DNA from 4 places in the Vibrio chagasii genome. Region 1 is predicted to be linked to each of the others. Evidence: predicted binding sites of a transcription regulator. Region 1 holds the regulator's gene; each other region holds the start of a gene.
What was found. The regulator PurR, encoded in region 1, represses purine synthesis genes. The targets are predictions, from matches to a motif close to TNANGNAAACGTTTNCNTNA.
Positions count from the first base shown of each region.

Region 1 (5,289 bases):
TCAAGGCCAACAATTTTGTCGATGCTATCCGTGCGTCCAGTAACTAAAATAATTCCAATGTCTGATTGACTGCGTAATTCGCGAGTTAGCATCAATCCATCTTCGCCTGGTAAGTTGATGTCCAGCATAATGAGGTCAACGTTGTTTTCGTCTAACACGTTTCTCATTTGAGCGCCGCTTTCGGCTTCGCTTACTCTGTACCCTTCGTTCTGGAAATAACCAACCAGTTTACTACGGGTCACCACATCATCTTCTACGACTAATACGTGATAGCTCATCTACACCACTTTTCTTATTTAATAGTTTCGGTGACTATTCTATTCATAACTAGTAACAATTCTAGTGGTACTGTAGATAAATGCCAGAAACATGGATTTTTTTTGATACAAGACAATCTTAAACCTTGCTATTTGTCGTCTGGCACAATTCAATATAGGCATTACTACTAACGAGTAACTTTGCATTTCGCAAATAACCTCGTCATCAGCCTTGGTGTGTAAAAAACACCACAAGACTAAATCAGGATTTACGTAATGAAAGATACGAAAGCGTTCAATGAGCAAAGAGCAGAAATTTACTGGTGGTTATCAAGCTTATTCGCCAAAGAGCTCACTCAAGACGAACTTGACCACTACCACTCTGTTGAAATTCGTTCTTTCTTAACTGGTTTAGGCGAAAATGAAACTCTAAAGCCTGCTATTGATAAGTTAGTTGATGCCCTGAACCGCCTACAAACTCGCGAAGATGCACAACTAGAACTGTCTGCTGACTTTTGCGACCTTTTCCTAAAGACAGATAAGCATGGCGCCCTTCCTTATGCTTCAATGTACATCGGTGAAACTGGCCTATTAAACGATATACCAGCGAAAGAGATGGAAGAGATCATGGCTAAGCACAACCTAGTGGTTAACCAAGATCTAAAAGAACCAGCAGACCACATCGCTATCGAACTCGACTTCTTAGGTAACCTAATCATTCGTTCTAATGAAACAGAATCAGAAGAAGTACTAGAAAAATCGTTCGAAGTTCAGCAACAATTTATCGAGCAACAGCTATTAACTTGGATCCCGAAATTCAACGTTAAGTGTCACGATGTTGATGAATTCGGTTTCTACGCTGCTGTATCTTCTCTGCTAATGGCTTTCTGTCAATTAGATGCTCAATATTTAGCTGGTGAATAAGCTTAACTGATGACTAGGTAAATAAATTCCGTAGAATGTGACAATTCACCCGGATTTCTGGGTGAATTGTATTGCGAGTATTTTCTAGTCAGTCTAGAATTGTGACCGCAAACGATAAAATATGAAACATTCACGAAATGCTATGCTTATTAAGTTCAGAGCATTTCGGTGTTAAAACAAGCCGCTCACTAGCGGTTTTTTGTTTTTTAACACTTTAGTACCCAAAGAGCCCTACAAATTTAAGCTCTTAGTTAGGTAGCTTAACGGCTACTTCACTCCGTACTTTGGGGAAAGTAGCTTCTAATAGGATAAAACCATGGCCACTATAAAAGATGTCGCTCGCTTAGCAGGCGTATCAACCACAACCGTTTCTCACGTAATCAACAAAACACGCTTTGTTGCAGAAGCGACTCAAGAAAAAGTAAATAAAGCGGTAGACGAATTAAACTATGCACCAAGTGCTGTTGCTCGTAGTTTGAAGTGTAATTCAACACGAACCATCGGCATGCTAGTGACTCAATCAACCAACCTATTCTTCTCAGAAGTTATCGATGGTGTTGAGAGCTACTGCTACCGTCAAGGTTACACTTTGATCCTGTGTAACACGGGTGGTATCTATGAGAAGCAACGTGACTACATTCGAATGCTTGCAGAGAAACGTGTAGATGGCATCTTGGTTATGTGTTCAGACCTAACTGAAGAACTGAGAGAGATGTTAGACCGTCACGCTGACATCCCTAAAGTAGTCATGGACTGGGGCCCGGAGAGTTCTCAAGCAGATAAGATCATCGATAACTCTGAAGAAGGTGGCTACCTAGCGACTAAATACCTAATCGACCGCGGTCACTCAAAGATTGCTTGTTTAAGTGGCCACTTAGACAAAGCGGCGTGTGTGGAGCGTATCGCTGGTTACAAGCGCGCTTTGGAAGAAGCTAACATTACTGCAAATGACGACATGATCATCGAAGGTAACTTTGAGTGTGATACTGCCGTTCTAGCCGCTGACAAAATTGTTGAGATGGAAGATCGCCCGACAGCTGTATTCTGTTTCAACGATACCATGGCACTAGGCTTGATGAGCCGCCTACAGCAGAAAGGCATCTGTATCCCTGAAGATATCTCTATCATTGGCTACGATAACATCGAACTGGCTGAGTACTTCTCTCCACCATTGACTACCGTTCACCAACCGAAGCGCCGTGTCGGTAAGAACGCCTTCGAAATTCTGCTTGAGCGTATTAAAGACAAAGACCATGAAAAACGCGTCTTCGAAATGCACCCAGAAATTGTTGAACGTAGTACAGTTAAAACGTTAAATTAACTGATAAATTGAGTTTATTTTCATCAAGCGCACCTTTGGGTGCGTTTTTTTTATCAGCAACTAAAATAAACCTAGTTTCATATGATAAAGATCATTAATTGAAGCAACATCACACTTTGAAATAACAAGTGTGAGCCTCATTCAACAAAAACTTTATTCTATTCAATCAGTCACGCACAGGGCAAATCACTTGAAAAGGTGAGACGCAAAGCTTCCGGCCTAAACCACTCGTTGGTATGGTAGCGGGGTTACCGATGGCAAAATGCAGTAACTACTAATAATTTAGTAATTTACGGCTTATTGACAATGTAATTGCAACATTTTGCTAATCTCTCGGACCTGCTTATTTGGTGGCGTAGTTCAAATACACCGAGATAAATAACATGGATAAACCGATACTAAAGGACTCAATGAAGTTATTTGAGCCCCTAGGAAAAATAAAGTCACGCTCAATGTTTGGTGGATTCGGTCTTTTTGCTGATGACACTATGTTTGCTCTGGTTGTTAATGACCAGTTGCACATACGAGCAGACAAAGGCACAACAAAACAGTTCGAGCAACAAGGGTTTCAACCGTACGTCTACAAAAAACGTGGTTTCCCTGTCGTAACTAAATACTTCGCTTTACCAGAAGGCCTGTGGCAAGACCAAGAGAAAATCTTACAGCTTGCAACTACGTCTCTGGGTTTTGCAAAAGAAGAGAAAGCTGAACAGTCCGCTGCTAAGCCAACTCGACTCAAAGACCTCCCGAATCTTCGACTCACCACCGAGCGCATGTTGAAGAAAGCTGGAATTGATTCCGTAGAACGTTTATATGAATCTGGCTCTGTAAACGCATTTAATGCCATCAAGGAATCTCATGCGTCCTCCGTCAGTATTGAACTGCTTTGGGCACTAGAGGGGGCGATCAATGGCACCCATTGGTCGGTTATCCCGCAGCAACGTCGTGAAGAGCTTATCAGTCGCGTCAATTAACATTTTCAGTACACCTTTTTATACAACTAAGCCGCATTTCTGCGGCTTTTTTTATATCTAGTGAAAGTTAATCTATGCTTTGCCTGTCTATCTATACTAATGGTCTGCATTGAAAATTTGAGGAAGTATCAATGAGTAAGAAAATGATATTAGGTATTGTATTGGTCGTAACGATCTTTTTATTAGGCATTAATTTTGGCCAATACCTCACGCTCGAAAACGCCAAAGCACAGCAAGCGGTGCTAAACGACTACATTGAAAGTAACTTTATTGCCGCCGCGGCGACGTACTTTATCGCATATGTATTGATCACCGCCTTCTCCATCCCGGGAGCAGCCGTTGTTACACTACTTGGTGCTGCGCTGTTTGGCTTCTGGAATAGTTTGTTATTAGTATCTTTCGCCAGTGCAATAGGCGCAACTCTTGCCTTTTTGAGTAGTCGTTACCTACTGCGAGACTGGATTCAAACTAAGTTTGGCGACAAACTCACTACGATTAATAAAGGCGTTGAAAAAGACGGCGCATTTTACTTGTTTTCTTTGCGACTTATCCCAGTGTTTCCGTTTTTCCTTATCAACCTGTTGATGGGCTTAACACCCATGTCGGTGACTCGCTACTATGTAACAAGCCAAATCGGCATGTTGCCTGGTACTGCAGTCTTCTTGAATGCTGGTACCCAACTCGCAGAAATTGATTCGCTTTCAGGCATCGTTTCACCTTCTGTACTATTGTCATTTGCATTATTAGGGGTGTTCCCAATTATCGCTAAATGGTTGATGAGCAAGTTTCGTTCAGCACCGGTTGCGGAATAATAATTGTGGCCGGATAAGGTTCTATATCAATGAAAATCTTCAGTGCATCAAATCCGACAGAGGCACATATCATCTGCGGACTCCTAGAAAGTGAGAATATTGCCTGTGAAGTCCGTGGTGAGGGTTTGTTTGGTTTGAAAGGGGAAATCCCGTTCACAGAAGAAACTGACCCATACGTATGGCTATATGAGCCAGAAATGGCCACTAAGGCGCGTGCTATTGTCAATGACTACCAAAAACAGCAAGATTCTATCATCTATGAAGAGTGGCGCTGCAGTGAATGTCATGAAGTGAACGAGGCACAATTTGGTTCTTGTTGGCAATGCGGAGCTAACTCTCCTGAGTAGACGAGCTTAATGAGGTCTTAGCCGCTTCATTTGATTTATCCTCAAAACAAAAGCGGGAAGCTACAAATAGCTTCCCGTTTTTATTTCAATTCTATTATGAGTTCAAATGACCGACTTAGAAATCACTGGATTTGCTTTTGGATAAACTCGATAGAGTGCTGGTTAAATTCTTCAGGGTTTTCAACGTTACACACATGACCACAGTTAGCAATTTCGACCAGTTCACTCGACTCGTGCGCCTCAACCATTTCTTTAACGGGCTTGATGAACATGTAGTCACGCTCTCCCATCAGATAAAGGGTTGGTATCGGTAACTCCCTATCTTTGAAATATTTCATTAAGGGGTTCACATCAGCCGTCAATATAAACCAACGCTTAAACTCTTTTTGACACAGCTTTTTGGCTTCACGAATAAACAGGTGACGAGACTCTTTTTGGCTTTTTTGTGGCATCACTATGTAAGCAAAAAGGCTATAAAGCCACATGTAAGGAATGATATGTTTGCTTAGATTTCCTAGCTTAACCAATACTTGCGAGCGGGTGTTGAGTTTAGTTACCGCACCACCTAATACCATTGAACGCACGCGCCCTGCCGCTAACTCCGCAACATTACGGACAATAATGGTTCCTAACGACATACCAACGAAGTGTGCG
Region 1 covers NZ_AP025465.1:2,220,331-2,225,619, forward strand. Annotated here, with positions in the region: gene torR (two-component system response regulator TorR) at 1-278, opposite strand, end outside; gene torD (molecular chaperone TorD) at 534-1,181, shown strand; gene purR (HTH-type transcriptional repressor PurR) at 1,498-2,502, shown strand; cyclic di-GMP riboswitch class I at 2,673-2,758, shown strand; gene OCV52_RS10145 (TfoX/Sxy family DNA transformation protein) at 2,886-3,476, shown strand; gene OCV52_RS10150 (TVP38/TMEM64 family protein) at 3,608-4,288, shown strand; gene OCV52_RS10155 (putative signal transducing protein) at 4,318-4,635, shown strand; gene OCV52_RS10160 (alpha/beta fold hydrolase) at 4,758-5,289, opposite strand, start outside.

Region 2 (5,289 bases), 920 kb from region 1:
TTCTCTACCGCATCGATGACTTGAATCGTAAGCTCACCATGACGGTCTGAAAACTGACTATGACCGTGCTGAGTAAGAGACCAATGACGAGTCGGACGACCGACTTTCACTTTGACGTCATGAAACGCGAGAATGCCATCATCTTCCAGGCTTTGCAGATGTTGCCTTGCACCCATTGTCGTCATGCCAAACTCTTCTGACAGCTGTTTGGCCGTTACCGCGCCTTGACGCTTAATGGTCTGTAAGATTTTGTCGCTTGTTTTCATACTATCCCTACCTCATGAACCTTACTATTATGAGGCAAGGTGTTTATAAAGCAAACCATTTACTATTTTGACAGTTACTGACCTATCAATCGCAATGGTGAGAACCTGACAGGGCAATAAAACAAAAGGCTGATACTTGGTATCAGCCTTTGAATATTCTGTTTCACTCGATATGAGGATTACAGGATATGACCAACCACTTCTGGGTCTTTGCGCTCTAGGTAGTGGATTGATTTGATGCGGCGAATCGTACGGCAGCGGCCACGGATAAGCAGGGTTTCGGTTGTCGCGATATTGCCTTGACGAGAAATACCTTCTAGCAGGTCACCCTTAGTGATGCCCGTTGCTGAGAATACCACGTTGTCGCTGCGAGCCATGTCTTCCATCTTCAACACGATACCAGCGGTTACGCCCATTTCAGCACAACGCTCTAGCTCAAGTTCACCGTGTTTACGGTTCTCCTCTGTATCGCCTTTCACTTCGTGACGAGGCAGCAGACGACCGTGCATGTCACCGTCTAGCGCGCGAATTACTGCGGCAGAAACTACACCTTCAGGTGCGCCGCCAATGCAGTACATTACGTCGACTTCGCTGTCTGGCATACAGGTTAGGATAGATGCAGCTACATCACCGTCTGGCACTGCGAATACACGAACGCCCATCGCTTGCATCTCTGCAATCACTTGATCGTGACGTGGTTTAGCTAGTGTGGTTACTACCAGTGTATCGAGTGTTTTACCCAAAGCCTTAGCAATGTTTACTAGGTTTTCTTTTAACGGTAGAGTTAAGTCGATAGCGCCTTTAGCACCAGGGCCAACTACTAATTTTTCCATGTACATATCAGGCGCTTTTAGGAAGCTACCTTTCTCGCCTGCAGCCAATACTGCCAATGCATTTGATTGGCCCATTGCTGTCATGCGCGTCCCTTCAATTGGGTCAACTGCGATGTCGACAGCGTCGCCGCCTACACCTACGTTTTCGCCGATATAAAGCATAGGTGCATCATCGATTTCACCTTCACCAATAACAATCTCACCGCTGATTTCGGTTTTGTTGAGTAGGCTACGCATGACTTCTACAGCAGCGCCATCTGCAGCGTTTTTGTCGCCACGGCCAAGCCACTTGTAACCAGCCAGTGCTGCACCTTCTGTGACACGAGAGAATGACATTGCTAAATCGCGTTTCATGCGGACTCCAAAATTTTCAAAGGGGGAATAGAAATTTCGCGGCGGATTTTACCATATCCAAAAGGAAACGTTTGCCTTTTTGCTTTTTGCAGATTGCTTTTGATCAATGAGCAGTGAAAAACCGCTAATATTCATCAAAATAATTGGTTTACGAGTGTGGCTGTAAGAATTAACGTCAATATTCGGTAAAAAGCGCTGTTTTTTTCATCGAATGGCGCAAAATATCGAATATATTGAGTGTTTATCCTTGCTCTGCTGAGTAGAATGGGGAAATAAGTGGAGTGAACCTTCACCATCAAATGGATAACTTAAAGGTAGGCCAGAATGTCTTTTGAAGTACTAGAGCAACTAGAAGCAAAAATTCAAACAGCAGTAGATACGATTGCACTTCTTCAAATGGAAGTGGAAGAGCTTAAAGAAGAGAAACAAGCACTAGCAACAGAAGCTGGTGAACTGAAAGCAAGCCGTCAAGAGCTAGAGCAAAAAACTCAGCAGATGCAAGAAGAGCACTCTGCATGGCAAGATCGCATCCGTAACCTTCTTGGTAAAATGGATGAAGTAGAGTAATTCACTCTTCAGATTTAAAAAAACGCCCGCTACTCAGTAGCGGGCGTTTCTGTTTGTGTTCTTGGTTATTGTGAGTGACTTATGAGGAGCAAGGGTTACTCGACTTCTTCTTCATCAGCATCGAGGTCAAGTTCAACGTCTAAAGGTTCGGCTGAAAGAATAATGCCCGTATTGTCGGCGTAGAGGTAATCTTCCGGTAAGAAGGTTACGCTGCCAAAGTTAACGGGTACATCTAGCTCACCGACACCATCTTGGCTTGCTCCTACAGGAATAGAAGCCAGCGCTTGAATACCTAGGTTCATGTCTTCCAGCTCATCGACTTCGCGAACGCAGCCATACACCACAATACCTTCCCACTCATTGTCTTCGGCAAGTAGGGCCATTTCGGCATCAATCAGTGCTTTACGCAGTGAGCCGCCACCATCGATTAACAACACACGCCCTAGACCGTCTTGCTCTAGTACCGAGCGAATCAAAGCGTTGTCTTCAAAGCACTTTAATGTCGTGATCTGTCCTGCGAAAGAGGCACGTCCACCAAAGTTGCTGAACATTGGCTCCACGACATCAACTTGATCTAAATATATGTCGCACAGTGCTGAAGTGTTGTATTCCATTAGTATACCTTTTGAACAATGAGCTTACTTTGAGTATATCGGTGCTTGATCCCTTTGCAATGATTAGTCTCAATTAACTCAATAGAGTTTGAGCTACGACAACCCCTGCAAACAATAGGTTAGTAACCAGCGAGCATTTCACAATCACAGGCATCATAGGTGCTATTTGAGCGGGTTTTTCGGTTTCCCAAACGGCCTTACCGTGCTTGTAGACAATCACAATACTCAACAAAAATGGCAGGCTGATCCAGACCGGTTTCTCTTGAATCAGTAGGTAGATAGCAAAAGAGACCAGTGCTAACCCAAGTAGCGTAAAGTGGTAATGCTTGGCTTTACGTTGTCCTAGGCGAACCGCCATTGTGCGTTTGCCACATTCACTGTCGTTTTCAATATCACGCATGTTGTTGATATTAAGTACTGCAACCGCCATCAATCCACAGCCTAACGCAGGAAGGAAGAGGCTTGGTTCCACATGGCCAGTGTGTAGGAAGTAAGTACCTGAAACGCCTAATAAGCCAAAGAAGATAAATACCGATAAGTCGCCAAGGCCGATATAGCCATAAGGCTTATTACCCACGGTGTAAGCGATAGCGGCAACAATGGCCAATACACCTAACGCAATGAAAGAAAGAATGCTTTCAATCGAGGTTAAGGCATGAAAAATCAGAATCAGACCAGCAATCACAGTAAACACGATGTTGAGGATGATCGCCTGCTTCATGGTTTTGGCGGTTACCGCACCCGACTGCATGGCACGCATTGGGCCTAAGCGGTTTTCATTGTCTGTGCCTTTTACTGCGTCACCGTAGTCATTCGCCAAGTTCGACAAAATCTGTAATAGGGTGGCGGTTAAAAAGGCCAACAGAGCGATCGATAAAGAGAACTGATCGTTGGCGAACGCTAAACTACTTCCTGTAAGAATAGAGACGAGTGCGAGAGGCAGAGTTTTTGGTCGTGCGGCATCAAGCCAAATCATTAGAGATTGTTTCATCGTAAGTCTATTTCGTTGTAAGGACGCCTTGATTAGCAGGGCGCCTATATTGTAAGTATTGGTTTCATGCGGTGATTTGAGTATACGCCCATTTTTCAGGTAATAAAAAGCCCACTCGAAAGTGGGCCTTGAATTCGCTTATTAGCTGCTATTTCTTTGAGATAGAGCAATAAGTTGGAGTTTCGTGTGCTACAGGATGAAGCGGCTTAGGTCTTCGTCTTCAACGAATTCACCAAGCTTCGAGTTCACGTAGGCTTCATCGATCACTAGCGTGCTACCAGCTTTGTCTGTTGCATCGAATGAAATCTCATCCATCAAACGCTCCATCACAGTGTGTAGACGACGTGCACCGATGTTCTCAGTGGTTTCGTTTACGCGCCATGCTGCATCCGCGATCTGGTTGATGCCGTCTTCAGTAAACTCAATGTTCACATCTTCCGTCTTCATTAGGGCAATGTATTGCTCTGTCAGAGATGCTTTTGGCTCAGTTAGAATGCGTTTGAAGTCATTCGCTGAAAGCGCTTCAAGTTCTACACGAATAGGTAGACGACCTTGTAGCTCAGGGATTAGGTCTGATGGCTTAGCCACTTGGAATGCACCCGATGTGATGAATAGGATGTGGTCCGTTTTCACCATACCGTGCTTAGTTGATACTGTGCTGCCCTCGATAAGAGGCAGTAGGTCACGTTGAACGCCTTCACGAGATACGTCTGGACCTGAGCTGTCGCCACGCTTACAGATTTTATCGATCTCATCGATGAATACGATACCGTTGTTTTCAGCGTTGAAGATCGCGTTTTCTTTCAGCTCTTCCTGGTTCACAAGCTTAGCGGCTTCTTCTTCCGTTAGGGCTTTGAATGCGTCTTTGATTTTCATCTTACGCTTTTTCTTGGTGTCGCCAGCTAGGTTTTGGAACATACCTTGTAGCTGGTTAGTCATCTCTTCCATGCCTGGAGGTGACATGATTTCAACGCCCATTTGTGGTGCTGCTACATCGACTTCGATCTCTTTGTCGTCTAGCTTACCTTCGCGCAATTTTTTGCGGAAAATTTGGCGAGTGTTTGAAGAGGTTGTGTCTTCGCTTGATTGCTCATTCTGACCCCAAGCATCACGAGCTGGTGGTAGTAGGGCATCAAGAATGCGCTCTTCCGCTTGCTCTTCAGCGCGGAATTGCACTTTCTTCATCGCTTGCTGGTGCGTCATTTTGATCGCAACGTCCGTTAGGTCGCGGATGATGGTCTCAACTTCTTTACCTACGTAGCCAACTTCGGTGAACTTAGTCGCTTCTACTTTGATGAACGGTGCATTTGCTAGCTTCGCTAGGCGGCGAGCAATCTCTGTTTTACCAACACCCGTAGGGCCGATCATTAGAATGTTTTTTGGTGATACTTCAACACGCAGGCTCTCTTCAAGCTGCATACGACGCCAGCGGTTACGCAGTGCGATAGCAACTGAACGCTTAGCGTTGTCTTGACCGATAATGTGGCGATTGAGTTCGTGAACAATTTCGCGAGGAGTCATCTCAGACATGGTTTTTCCTTAATTCTTTAATCACTGTTGATACAAGTTTGGGTAGAAGCGTTTGTTATTCTGGCTTTGGCAGTTCAACAGTGCTTTCTAGCTCTTCAACAGTGTGGTGATGGTTGGTGAACACACAGATATCG
Region 2 covers NZ_AP025465.1:3,143,809-3,149,097, reverse strand. Annotated here, with positions in the region: gene OCV52_RS14565 (helix-turn-helix transcriptional regulator) at 1-266, opposite strand, end outside; gene glpX (class II fructose-bisphosphatase) at 446-1,453, opposite strand; gene zapB (cell division protein ZapB) at 1,778-2,020, shown strand; gene rraA (ribonuclease E activity regulator RraA) at 2,116-2,634, opposite strand; gene OCV52_RS14545 (1,4-dihydroxy-2-naphthoate polyprenyltransferase) at 2,708-3,625, opposite strand; gene hslU (HslU--HslV peptidase ATPase subunit) at 3,815-5,155, opposite strand; gene hslV (ATP-dependent protease subunit HslV) at 5,211-5,289, opposite strand, start outside.
Region 2: a site for PurR is predicted at 1,513-1,532, ahead of glpX (class II fructose-bisphosphatase). Genes of this name have one in related genera too.

Region 3 (5,289 bases), 430 kb from region 1:
ACGCAGTAAAGCGCCAGTTCTGCTTGACGAGGCTCAGATAGCTCTAAGCCAGAAATTTGTTCTTTGAAGGTTTGGTATGATGATGCGTCATCAACGGTGAATTCATTATCTCGAAACGCACAGTCCACCAGCTTATTGCGGACCAGATTCGTTTTGAAAATCATATCCTCTCCGAGGTTTAGCATTAATGAACATTGCTGCTCATCGTAATACCAACTCCATGTATCGCTAGGTTTAAGCATCATTTCGTCTCACACTGTTGAACCATTCCATTAGGTAAAACGCAAAATTACCTTCAATTGCAGTAATTTTACTGAGCAATAGGCAAAAAAAAAGAGGAAATGAATTCCTCTTTCTTATCGCTTTTCTCTACAACTCGGGGAGTTACAGTGTCTCTTTTAGTAAGACGATGTCAGTTTATAGATACTTTTAGATTAGTGCTCTATAACGACTATAGTTGGTGAACTACAGGTTTTTGACAATGTCAGCTACAAGGCGTGGACCTTTGTAGATGAAACCAGAGTAAACTTGAACAAGCTGAGCACCTGCCATCATTTTCTCTTTTGCAGCAACATAAGAGTCAACGCCACCTACCCCGATGATCGGCAGTTTGTCACCTAGCTCTTGGTGAAGTTTACGAACTACTTCAGTGCTACGAGATTGAACTGGACGTCCACTTAGGCCACCCGCTTCGTCGCAGTGTTTCATGCCTTCGACAATTGAACGATCCAAAGTCGTGTTTGTTGCGATCACACAATCGATCTTATTTTTGATCAATGATTCGCAAATTTGGCTGATTTCATCATCACTTAGATCCGGAGCAATCTTAAGAGCTAGAGGAACATACTTACCATGCTTCTCTTCTAGTTCCGCTTGTTTTGCTTTGAGCTCAGACAACAAATCATCAAGTGCTTCGCCGTATTGTAGAGAACGTAGCCCTGGTGTGTTTGGTGAAGAGATATTTACCGCAATGTAACCCGCGTATTGATATACCTTCTCCATACAGATCAAGTAGTCTTCTGCACCCTTTTCAATCGGCGTGTCTTTGTTTTTACCGATGTTGATACCTAAGATGCCGTCGTAGTTTGACTTCTTAACATTCTCAACCAAGTTATCTACACCTAGGTTGTTGAAACCCATTCGGTTGATGATACCTTCAGCTTCAACAAGACGGAATAAACGAGGTTTATCGTTACCCGCTTGTGGACGTGGAGTCACAGTCCCTACTTCTACAAAACCAAAACCCATCGCGCCAAATGCATCAATACATTCGCCGTTTTTATCTAGGCCAGCCGCAAGACCAACTGGGTTTTTAAAAGTAAGACCCATGCATTCTACAGGTCGATGAGGTAATTGTTGGCGATACAAAAGATCAATGGGAGTGCCGGTAAAGCGTTTGAAATTTTGAATTGCAAGATCATGTGCCTTTTCGGCATCAAGTTGGAAAAAGCCAGTTCTGGCTAGACGGTAAAGCATTGTGCCTCCGATAGAAAAAAGCCCCGTGTAAACGGGGCGATATTATTTACTTATTTACCCAACTATTCAATCTATTACTGTCTGTAAGGGTAAGATAATCGAGTTTGCTAACGAATGAGCTTCTTTATTAAGCAAACGTTACCGTTATATAGGCAGTCAGCACTCTTTAATTCACCGTCCAGTGAATCGGTTTGAGACATTGCGAATTTACGGCTACTCACTTTCCAGGGTAAGCAATAATAATCCGAAACGAAAAAGGCAGACCAAATGGCCTGCCCTTAAATCGTTTTACTTGAGTCTAATCGTTAGTCTTTCGACATGCAGTTTAGATTCAGTAGCATCAATTCACGCAACGCAACTGAGAACTTAGCAAACTCGTGAACAGAACCCACTTTGAATTCGTTCAGGATACTTTCCCAACGATGTAGAGAAACAGAATTGCTTTCCATCCAATCGTCGAGCGCCTTGATCACATCAAGATCCGAACCACAACCGCAGCTAAGTACTTGACCTGTTAATTGACGTTGTTGCCAATCCAGATCTTCTCTGAATGCAGCACGTGCCAATGCTTGCCAGTTGTTATCGACTGCTTGACCATTGATTTGCTTCAAGAACCAGTGCAGAGACAAACGGTCGCCTAGATTGAAGTAAAGCTTAGACGCTTGTTGTACTGTTTTACCCGTTTCACGGGCCACTGTGGATATATCCAGTGCTGAGTACAAGCTAGACAGACGCGCTACTGAATTCGCCAATTCTGCAGTTACGCCTTGATCAATCCATACTTGCGCCATTGCTTGATGCTCTTCTACTTCTGAAGCAACCAGGTTTTCGTCCAGTTTCTCAGTAATAGCCACTACATCGCCTTGGTAAAGTTCAACCAGTGCTTTCACAGATTGCTTACCAGTACGATTTCTTAGCAACCAACGAGTCAAACGGCGCAGTGTACGACGTACGTGGTACAGCAACTCATATTGAGCCTGTGAGCTAGAGATGTTATCCAGTTCACGGATGCTCTTAAGCACTTGACCCAAACCATAGATTTCACGTGATGCCGCGTAAGCATTAGCGATATCGACAATGTTTGCGCCCGTCTCTTCTTGCAGACGAGTGATGAAGTTACAACCCATCTCGTTAACCATTTGGTTAGCAAGAGCCGTCGCAATGATCTCTGCACGCAGTGGATGGTTATCCATGTGCTGAGAGTAGTTACGGCGTAACTCAGTTGGGAAGTATTGCATCAATTGTTGAGCATGGAACTCATCATTCGCAATATCATCGCTCACAAGATCTTCTTTCAGAACCATCTTACCGTAAGCGATCAATACAGATAGCTCTGGTCTTGTCAGGCCTTGACCTTGCTTCTCACGCTCTAGCAGAGTTTCGTCATCAGGGATGTATTCTAGGCCGCGATCCAGATACCCTGCTTTCTCCATTGTGTGAATGAAGCGGATTTGCTCTTTAACTAAGCTCACGCCTTGGTGTTCAGTTACCGAAATAGACTCAGCTTGGCAGTAGGCGTCATCAAGTACAATCTCACCAACTTCATCTTCCATAGACTCTAGAACTTGGTTACGTTGCTTAACCGTTAGATCACCATTAGACACCAAGCCGTTCAAGAAGATCTTAATGTTCACTTCGTTATCTGAACAGTCAACACCACCCACGTTATCAACAAAGTCTGTGTTCACTCGGCCGCCTGTAAGCGCATATTCAATACGACCCAATTGAGTCATACCCAAGTTACCGCCTTCGCCAACAACTTTTGCTTTCAAATCGCCGCCGTTGATACGCAACACGTCGTTAGCGCGGTCGCCAACATCAGTGTGAGTTTCACTTGAAGACTTAACGTAAGTACCGATACCACCATTCCAAAGTAGATCAACTTCCATAGACAAGACCGCTTTGATCAAATCATTTGGCGCCATTGATGCTTTCTTGGTACCCAACATTTTCTGAATTTCAGGCGTTAGAGAGATAGACTTCGCTCGACGAGAGAAGATGCCACCACCTTGAGAAATCAATTCTTTGTTGTAATCTTCCCAGCTTGAGCGAGGTAGATTGAACAAACGATCACGCTCTACCCAGCTTGATGCTGAATCTGGATTCGGATCAACGAAGATGTGCATGTGGTTAAATGCCGCTTGTAGACGGATGTGCTTAGATAGAAGCATACCGTTACCAAATACGTCACCCGCCATATCACCAACACCGATAGCAGTGAAGTCTGTAGTCTGGCAGTTAATACCCATTTCACGGAAGTGACGCTTAACCGATTCCCAACCACCTTTTGCTGTGATACCCATCGCTTTGTGGTCGTAGCCGTTAGAGCCACCCGAAGCAAACGCATCACCTAACCAGAAGTTGTACTCTTCAGATACTGAGTTCGCTAAGTCAGAGAATGTTGCTGTACCTTTATCGGCTGCAACAACCAAGTACGGGTCATCTTCATCATGACGAACAACGTTCTTAGGTGGGATTACCTCACCTTCAATGATGTTGTCTGAAACGTCTAGTAGTGCACGGATGAAGCGCTTGTAACAACGTTGCCCTTCAGCAAAGATCTCGTCACGGCCAGACATTGTGTGCTGACGTTTACAAACGAAACCACCTTTTGCACCCACTGGTACAATTACCGTGTTCTTAACTTGTTGTGCTTTAACTAGGCCCAGAATCTCGGTACGGAAATCTTCTTGACGATCTGACCAACGAAGACCACCACGAGCCACTTTACCGCCACGTAGGTGAACACCTTCAATATCTGGTGCGTATACGAAGATCTCAAATGCAGGTACTGGTGCCGGGATATCTGGAATCTCGCTTGGTCTCATTTTTAGAGCCAACCAAGGCTTCGCTTGTTTGTTGTCGTCTACTTGGTAGTAGTTAGTACGAAGCGTTGCAGTGATCATCTCCATGTAGCGACGAATGATACGATCATCATCCAAGCTTTCTACATGATCGAGCTGCTCAGTGATCTTCTTAATAAGATCTTGTTGACCCTTCGCGCTGCCCTTCAATTTCGGATCAAAACGCTTACCGAATAAGCTCACCAAACCTTTCGCTAACTCTGGGTAATGGGACAATGTGTCTTCGATATATTGTTGGCTGAATGGGAAGCCCACTTGACGCATGTAACGAGCATAAGCACGCAAAATAGAAATTTCACGACCAGAAAGACCCGCGCCCAGTACCAAGCGGTTGAAACCATCGCTGTCTAGTTCACCCGCCCAAATTGCTGCGAATGCTTGTTGGAAAAGATCACGAGCTTCACGAAGATCAATCGTTTGGTCACTCTTATGAAGCATAGAGAAATCTAAGATCCAATAGGTTGTACCGTTGGTCTTACGCACTTCGTATGGCGACTCACCGATTACGCGTAGGCCAAAGTTTTCAAGCATTGGCATCACATCAGAAAGGTGAATTGGCTCTGCACTGTGGTAGAACAGTTTTAAGCGTACTGCTTTCGAGTCTGCCGCTTCTTCCTGAGGACGGTAGAAAAGCATACCAAGTTTATTATCTTCACTTAGTGCTTCTAAACGCTCAATATCTGCAACAGCAGAACCTGGCATCATGTCTTCTTTGTACGAACGTGGGAATGCACGCATGTACTCTTTCGACAATGGAAGACCTTTGCTCTCACCGAAGTTTGCAATGATTGATTCAGATAAGCGGTCATCCCACGTAGACGATACTTCCATTAAATTTTGCTCGATTGTTTTCACGTCCACGTCCATGTTGTTGTTATCAACACGAACAATATAGTGTGTTCTTGCCAGAGGGCTTTCAGAGAAATACGTTGTAAATTCAACTTCTTCT
Region 3 covers NZ_AP025465.1:1,789,928-1,795,216, forward strand. Annotated here, with positions in the region: gene OCV52_RS08440 (cell division protein ZapC) at 1-245, opposite strand, end outside; gene pyrD (quinone-dependent dihydroorotate dehydrogenase) at 466-1,476, opposite strand; gene OCV52_RS08450 (NAD-glutamate dehydrogenase) at 1,782-5,289, opposite strand, start outside.
Region 3: a site for PurR is predicted at 1,604-1,623, ahead of pyrD (quinone-dependent dihydroorotate dehydrogenase). Genes of this name have one in related genera too.

Region 4 (5,289 bases), 1.3 Mb from region 1:
ATGTGATAAGCATCATCAAAAACATGTTGCGCACTGTTCACTACAGTTAAACCGCATTCATTTCTCACTTAATAAGGCACAGCCCTATATGAAAACTTCTAATGAAGCTGTCAGACTCGATAAATGGTTGTGGGCAGCACGCTTTTACAAAACTCGGTCTATTGCTCGTAACATGGTCGATGGTGGCAAAGTCCACTATAATGGTCAGCGCAGCAAGCCAAGTAAGATTGTCGAACTTGGGGCAGTTATTACACTGCGCCAAGGTAATGAAGAAAAGACGGTAACGATCGAGAAAATCTCAGCCCATCGTGGTGGAGCACCGATCGCTCAAACCCTCTATGAAGAAACCACCGAGAGCTTGGCAAAAAGAGAAGAGTTTGCAAAACAGCGTAAACTGCATGCACATAACCCAGCTCCAGAGCGTCGCCCTGATAAAAAGCAACGTCGTGACATCATCAAGTTCAAGCATCAATAAGCTAGAAGGAATAGCCAAATGGCAAACAATGTTTTAAATCGCTACTTATTTGAAGACCTATCAGTACGTGGTGAATTGGTACAAATGGATGAAGCGTACCAACAGATTATTTCTAGCAAGGAATACCCAGCTCCAGTACAAAAACTGCTGGGTGAGCTATTGGTTTCAACTACGCTACTGACTGCGACCCTAAAATTTGAAGGCTCTATCACTATGCAGCTGCAAGGTGATGGCCCGGTATCTCTAGCAGTTATTAATGGCGACCATAACCAGAAGATCCGTGGTGTTGCTCGCTTTGAAGGCGAAATTGCTGACGATGCTGGCCTACACGACCTAATGGGTAAAGGCCACCTAGTGATCACTATTGATCCTAAGAAAGGTGAACGCTACCAAGGTATCGTTGGTCTTGAAGGCGACACACTAGCTCAAGTACTTGAAGGTTACTTCGCGAACTCTGAGCAGCTTAAGACTCGTCTATGGCTACGTACTGGTGAGCACGAAGGCAAAGCACACGCTGCAGGTATGTTGCTGCAAGTTATGCCTGATGGCACTGGTACTCCAAATGACTTCGAGCACTTAGAGCAACTAACAGACACAGTGAAAAACGAAGAGCTATTCTCTCTTGAAGCAAACGAACTGCTTTACCGTTTGTACAACCAAGAGAAAGTACAGCTGTTCACTCCACAACCAGTTGAGTTCTTCTGTGGCTGTTCTCGTGAACGAAGCGCTGCAGCGATCATTACCGTTGCTCAAGAAGAGATTTACGACATCCTAAGCACCGAAGGAAGCGTTGCTCTGCACTGTGATTACTGTGGCACAAACTACTCGTTCGATAAGAACGATGTTGATGCACTGTATGCAGAAGCAGCAGATAAAGGCAGCAATACGGTTCATTAATTTACGTCGTACCAAAAACACGTAATTTACCCCAAAAAGGTCAGCACTAAGCTGGCCTTTTTTGTGATCAAAATAGCGCAAACTTCGTAACATCTCGTAATAAAATCACCGCTTAATTTTAATCAATTAATAATGTTCCCGCCCCTAGCGCAAAGGTTTGCGTACAGGATAGACTAGTTAGGCCAATATGTGACGAGACACTTAAAACCCCATGGTTAATATGGATATTTTTTGAGCTGTATCCCTGTTTCCCCCGAGTCTCGTTGCTAGCATGGTGAGCAGATAACAATAAAAAATTAATACAAAATCCCTACAAAATATCCTACAAGGAGCACCTATGACCGTTATGGAACATACTAAGGCTGCACAAATTGATCTAACTAAGCACGGACTTACTGGCGTTACCGAAGTTCTTCGTAATCCTAGCTACGAGCAGTTATTCGTTGAAGAAACACTGCCTGGTTTGGAAGGCTACGAAAAAGGCGTAGTAACGGAACTAGGCTCAGTTGCTGTTGACACTGGTATCTTTACTGGCCGCTCACCGAAAGATAAGTACATTGTTAAAGATGACACGACCCGCGATACCATGTGGTGGTCAGATCAAGGAAAAAACGATAACAAACCGATCACAACTGAAGTATGGAACGAGCTAAAAGAGCTTGTAACAACTCAGCTATCTGGCAAGCGTCTGTTTGTGATTGACGGTTACTGTGGTGCTAACCCAGATACACGCTTAAGTGTACGTATTATCACTGAAGTAGCGTGGCAAGCGCACTTCGTTAAGAACATGTTCATTCGTCCAACAGACGAAGAGTTGGCAACGTTCGAGCCAGATTTCGTGGTAATGAACGGTGCTAAAACAACCAACCCTAATTGGGAAAAACAGGGCCTAAACTCTGAGAACTTCGTTGCTTTCAACCTAACAGAGCGAGTTCAAATCATCGGTGGTACTTGGTACGGCGGTGAGATGAAGAAAGGCATGTTCGCAATGATGAACTACCTACTTCCTCTGCAAGGTATTGCTTCAATGCACTGTAGTGCGAACGTTGGCGAGAAAGGCGATGTAGCGGTATTCTTCGGCCTATCTGGTACAGGTAAAACAACGCTATCAACAGACCCTAAACGTGAACTAATCGGTGATGATGAGCACGGTTGGGATGACGACGGTATCTTCAACTTTGAAGGCGGTTGTTACGCGAAGACGATCCGTCTTTCTAAAGAAGCAGAACCAGAAATCTACAATGCAATCCGTCGTGATGCACTGCTAGAAAACGTAACGGTTCGTGGCGATGGTTCTATCGATTTTGATGACGGTTCTAAAACAGAAAACACTCGTGTTTCTTACCCGATTCACCACATCGACAACATCGTTAAGCCAGTATCAAAAGCAGGTCACGCTCAAAAGGTTATCTTCCTGACTGCTGATGCATTTGGTGTACTACCACCAGTTTCTAAACTGACTCCAGAGCAAACGAAGTACCACTTCCTATCTGGTTTCACAGCGAAACTAGCAGGTACAGAGCGCGGTATCACAGAGCCGACTCCAACCTTCTCTGCAGCATTTGGCGCGGCGTTCCTAACGCTTCACCCAACTCAGTACGCTGAAGTACTTGTGAAACGCATGGAAGCAGCAGGCGCTGAAGCTTACCTAGTAAACACAGGTTGGAACGGTACTGGCAAACGTATCTCTATCCAAGATACGCGTGGCATCATCGACGCTATCCTAGATGGTTCTATCGACCAGGCTGAAACTAAGGTTATCCCTATGTTCAACCTAGAAGTGCCTCTAGCGCTGCACGATGTTGACCCAGCGATCCTAGACCCACGCGACACGTACACAGACCCACTACAATGGGAAAGCAAAGCGAAAGATCTAGCAGAGCGCTTCATCAACAACTTTGATAAGTACACTGACAACGCTGAAGGTAAGTCACTGGTTGCGGCTGGTCCACAACTCGACTAATCCAAGCATCTGCTCGGGCTAAGCCAAAAGCGAACGCCCATTTAAAACGATATTTTTGTAGCAAGCCCCTCTTTTGAGGGGCTTTTTTGTTGATGCTTGTCCCTTTTTGTTCCACTCTGTTTTAAGACTATTGAAATGTAAGGCTTTCAGGGAATGAAAAAGGTATTAATGGTGTTCGGCATTGTGTTGGCTATCGCCGTTGCGGCTATCGCAGCGTTGCTATTAAGCCTACAAACTCAATACCGTGCGGATGTTGCTAACTTTTTTATCAAACACACGGTTGACCAACCGGTGGTCATTGAAGATGTCGAGTATCAAGCGCCTTATCACATCACCCTAATGGGAATCACCTATACCCAACCAGAAAAGCAACCACCTCTGTATATCGATAAGGTCGATCTCTGGTTCAGCCCTGACTCTCTCATTGAAGCCACACTCGTCTTAGACTCTGTATTAATCAGTGGTATCCAGTTGGAAGCGAGCGATCTCGAAGCGCTCTCACCACTATTAACCGAGCAAAACCTCAAGCTCCGCCAATTGGCGCTCAATAATCTGGACTTTTCGACCAACAGCTTTAATGTGCGAGGCATCGATCTGCAGATCGCCGAGCCAACCTTTAGCAATAATCAAACACTGCTGCCTTACGGCAAAACCCAACTTTCCGCTTCGCAACTCTATTGGCAAGGCGAAGCCTTCGATAACATTCTGATCGACCTTGACCTAAAACCGAGCGACAGCACACTTTATGGCGCTTCGTTTGAATGGCGCGGTGCCAAAATTTCAGGACAAGCAGAACAGTATCAGCATGATTGGTCACTAGTGAATGTTACCGTTGATGGCTTACGCCTCAGCCAGCAGCAAACTCAGAGCCTATTAAGCAAAGTATGGGACGTAGCGGGCATTCGTATAAACCATATCAACAGCTTAGACATTTTACGCAGCGACATCGAATGGCCAAGCGGGCACCTTGCAGCCTTTGATGCTTCATTAGAAAACATCAAGTTACCTTTCGAACTATGGAGACAACAGAAAGCGCTTTTCTCTCTGCAAGCCGAAGGAGTCACTGTTGATGATGACATGTTTGTCGAGCCAAATATCAAGCTAAGCCTAGAGCCAAACCAGATACAGATTGAAGATTTCTACGCTCAAGTCCTGCAAGGCACCGTTCAGCTCAACGGCGAAGTCACGCCCAGCAGCATTGAATTAGCGCAGCTCGATCTGCAAGGTATTAAATGGGTCACAGAAAACCAAGATCAAACTCTGCCAGCCATGCGCTTATTACCTTGGCTTAAAGAGCTTCAGCAAATCTCTATAGAACGATTGAATGTAGAACGCACCCAACTTATCCAGCTTGCACAAAAGCCTTACTGGCAAGTCTCTGGGCTGCACATTGAAGGACACCAAGTTCAACTGCTTCAAGATAGAAAGCTAGGTTTGTGGCAAGGGAAGCTGATGGCGAGCGCCAATGATGCCAGCTACAAAAATATTCTCAGCGCACAGCCTGTGGTTGAAATGAATAGCGAACAAGGGAAATGGACGCTGACACGTCTGTTTGCACCTCTCAGAAATGGCTACATTGAAGCTAATGCGACACTCGATTTTAACCAAATCAGTAAGCCATGGAGCATAGACATCTCAGCCGATGGCTTGCCTATCTCACCCATGTTGCAGCAACTCGACTTACCACTCGATGCAACAGGTTATAGTGAGTTTGAGCTTCAAGCTTCTGGTCTCTACGGTGATTCGCTCATGTTGGGCTATTCAACCACAGGTCAACTTAAAGGCAGCGTTCGCCAGGGTGTGATGACCTTTAACGATAAGCTTTCTGAAACCTCGACCGATAACGTGTTTGAAATCCCTGAACTCAGCGCGAATTTTGACCGTGGTCGCTTCACACTAGAACCGATGCACATTATTGGTGCATCGGCCGTAGAGGAAGGCTCACAAAGAGTTC
Region 4 covers NZ_AP025465.1:118,584-123,872, reverse strand. Annotated here, with positions in the region: gene hslR (ribosome-associated heat shock protein Hsp15) at 89-475, shown strand; gene hslO (Hsp33 family molecular chaperone HslO) at 494-1,372, shown strand; gene pckA (phosphoenolpyruvate carboxykinase (ATP)) at 1,710-3,335, shown strand; gene OCV52_RS00525 (AsmA family protein) at 3,489-5,289, shown strand, end outside.
Region 4: a site for PurR is predicted at 1,518-1,537, ahead of pckA (phosphoenolpyruvate carboxykinase (ATP)). Genes of this name have one in related genera too.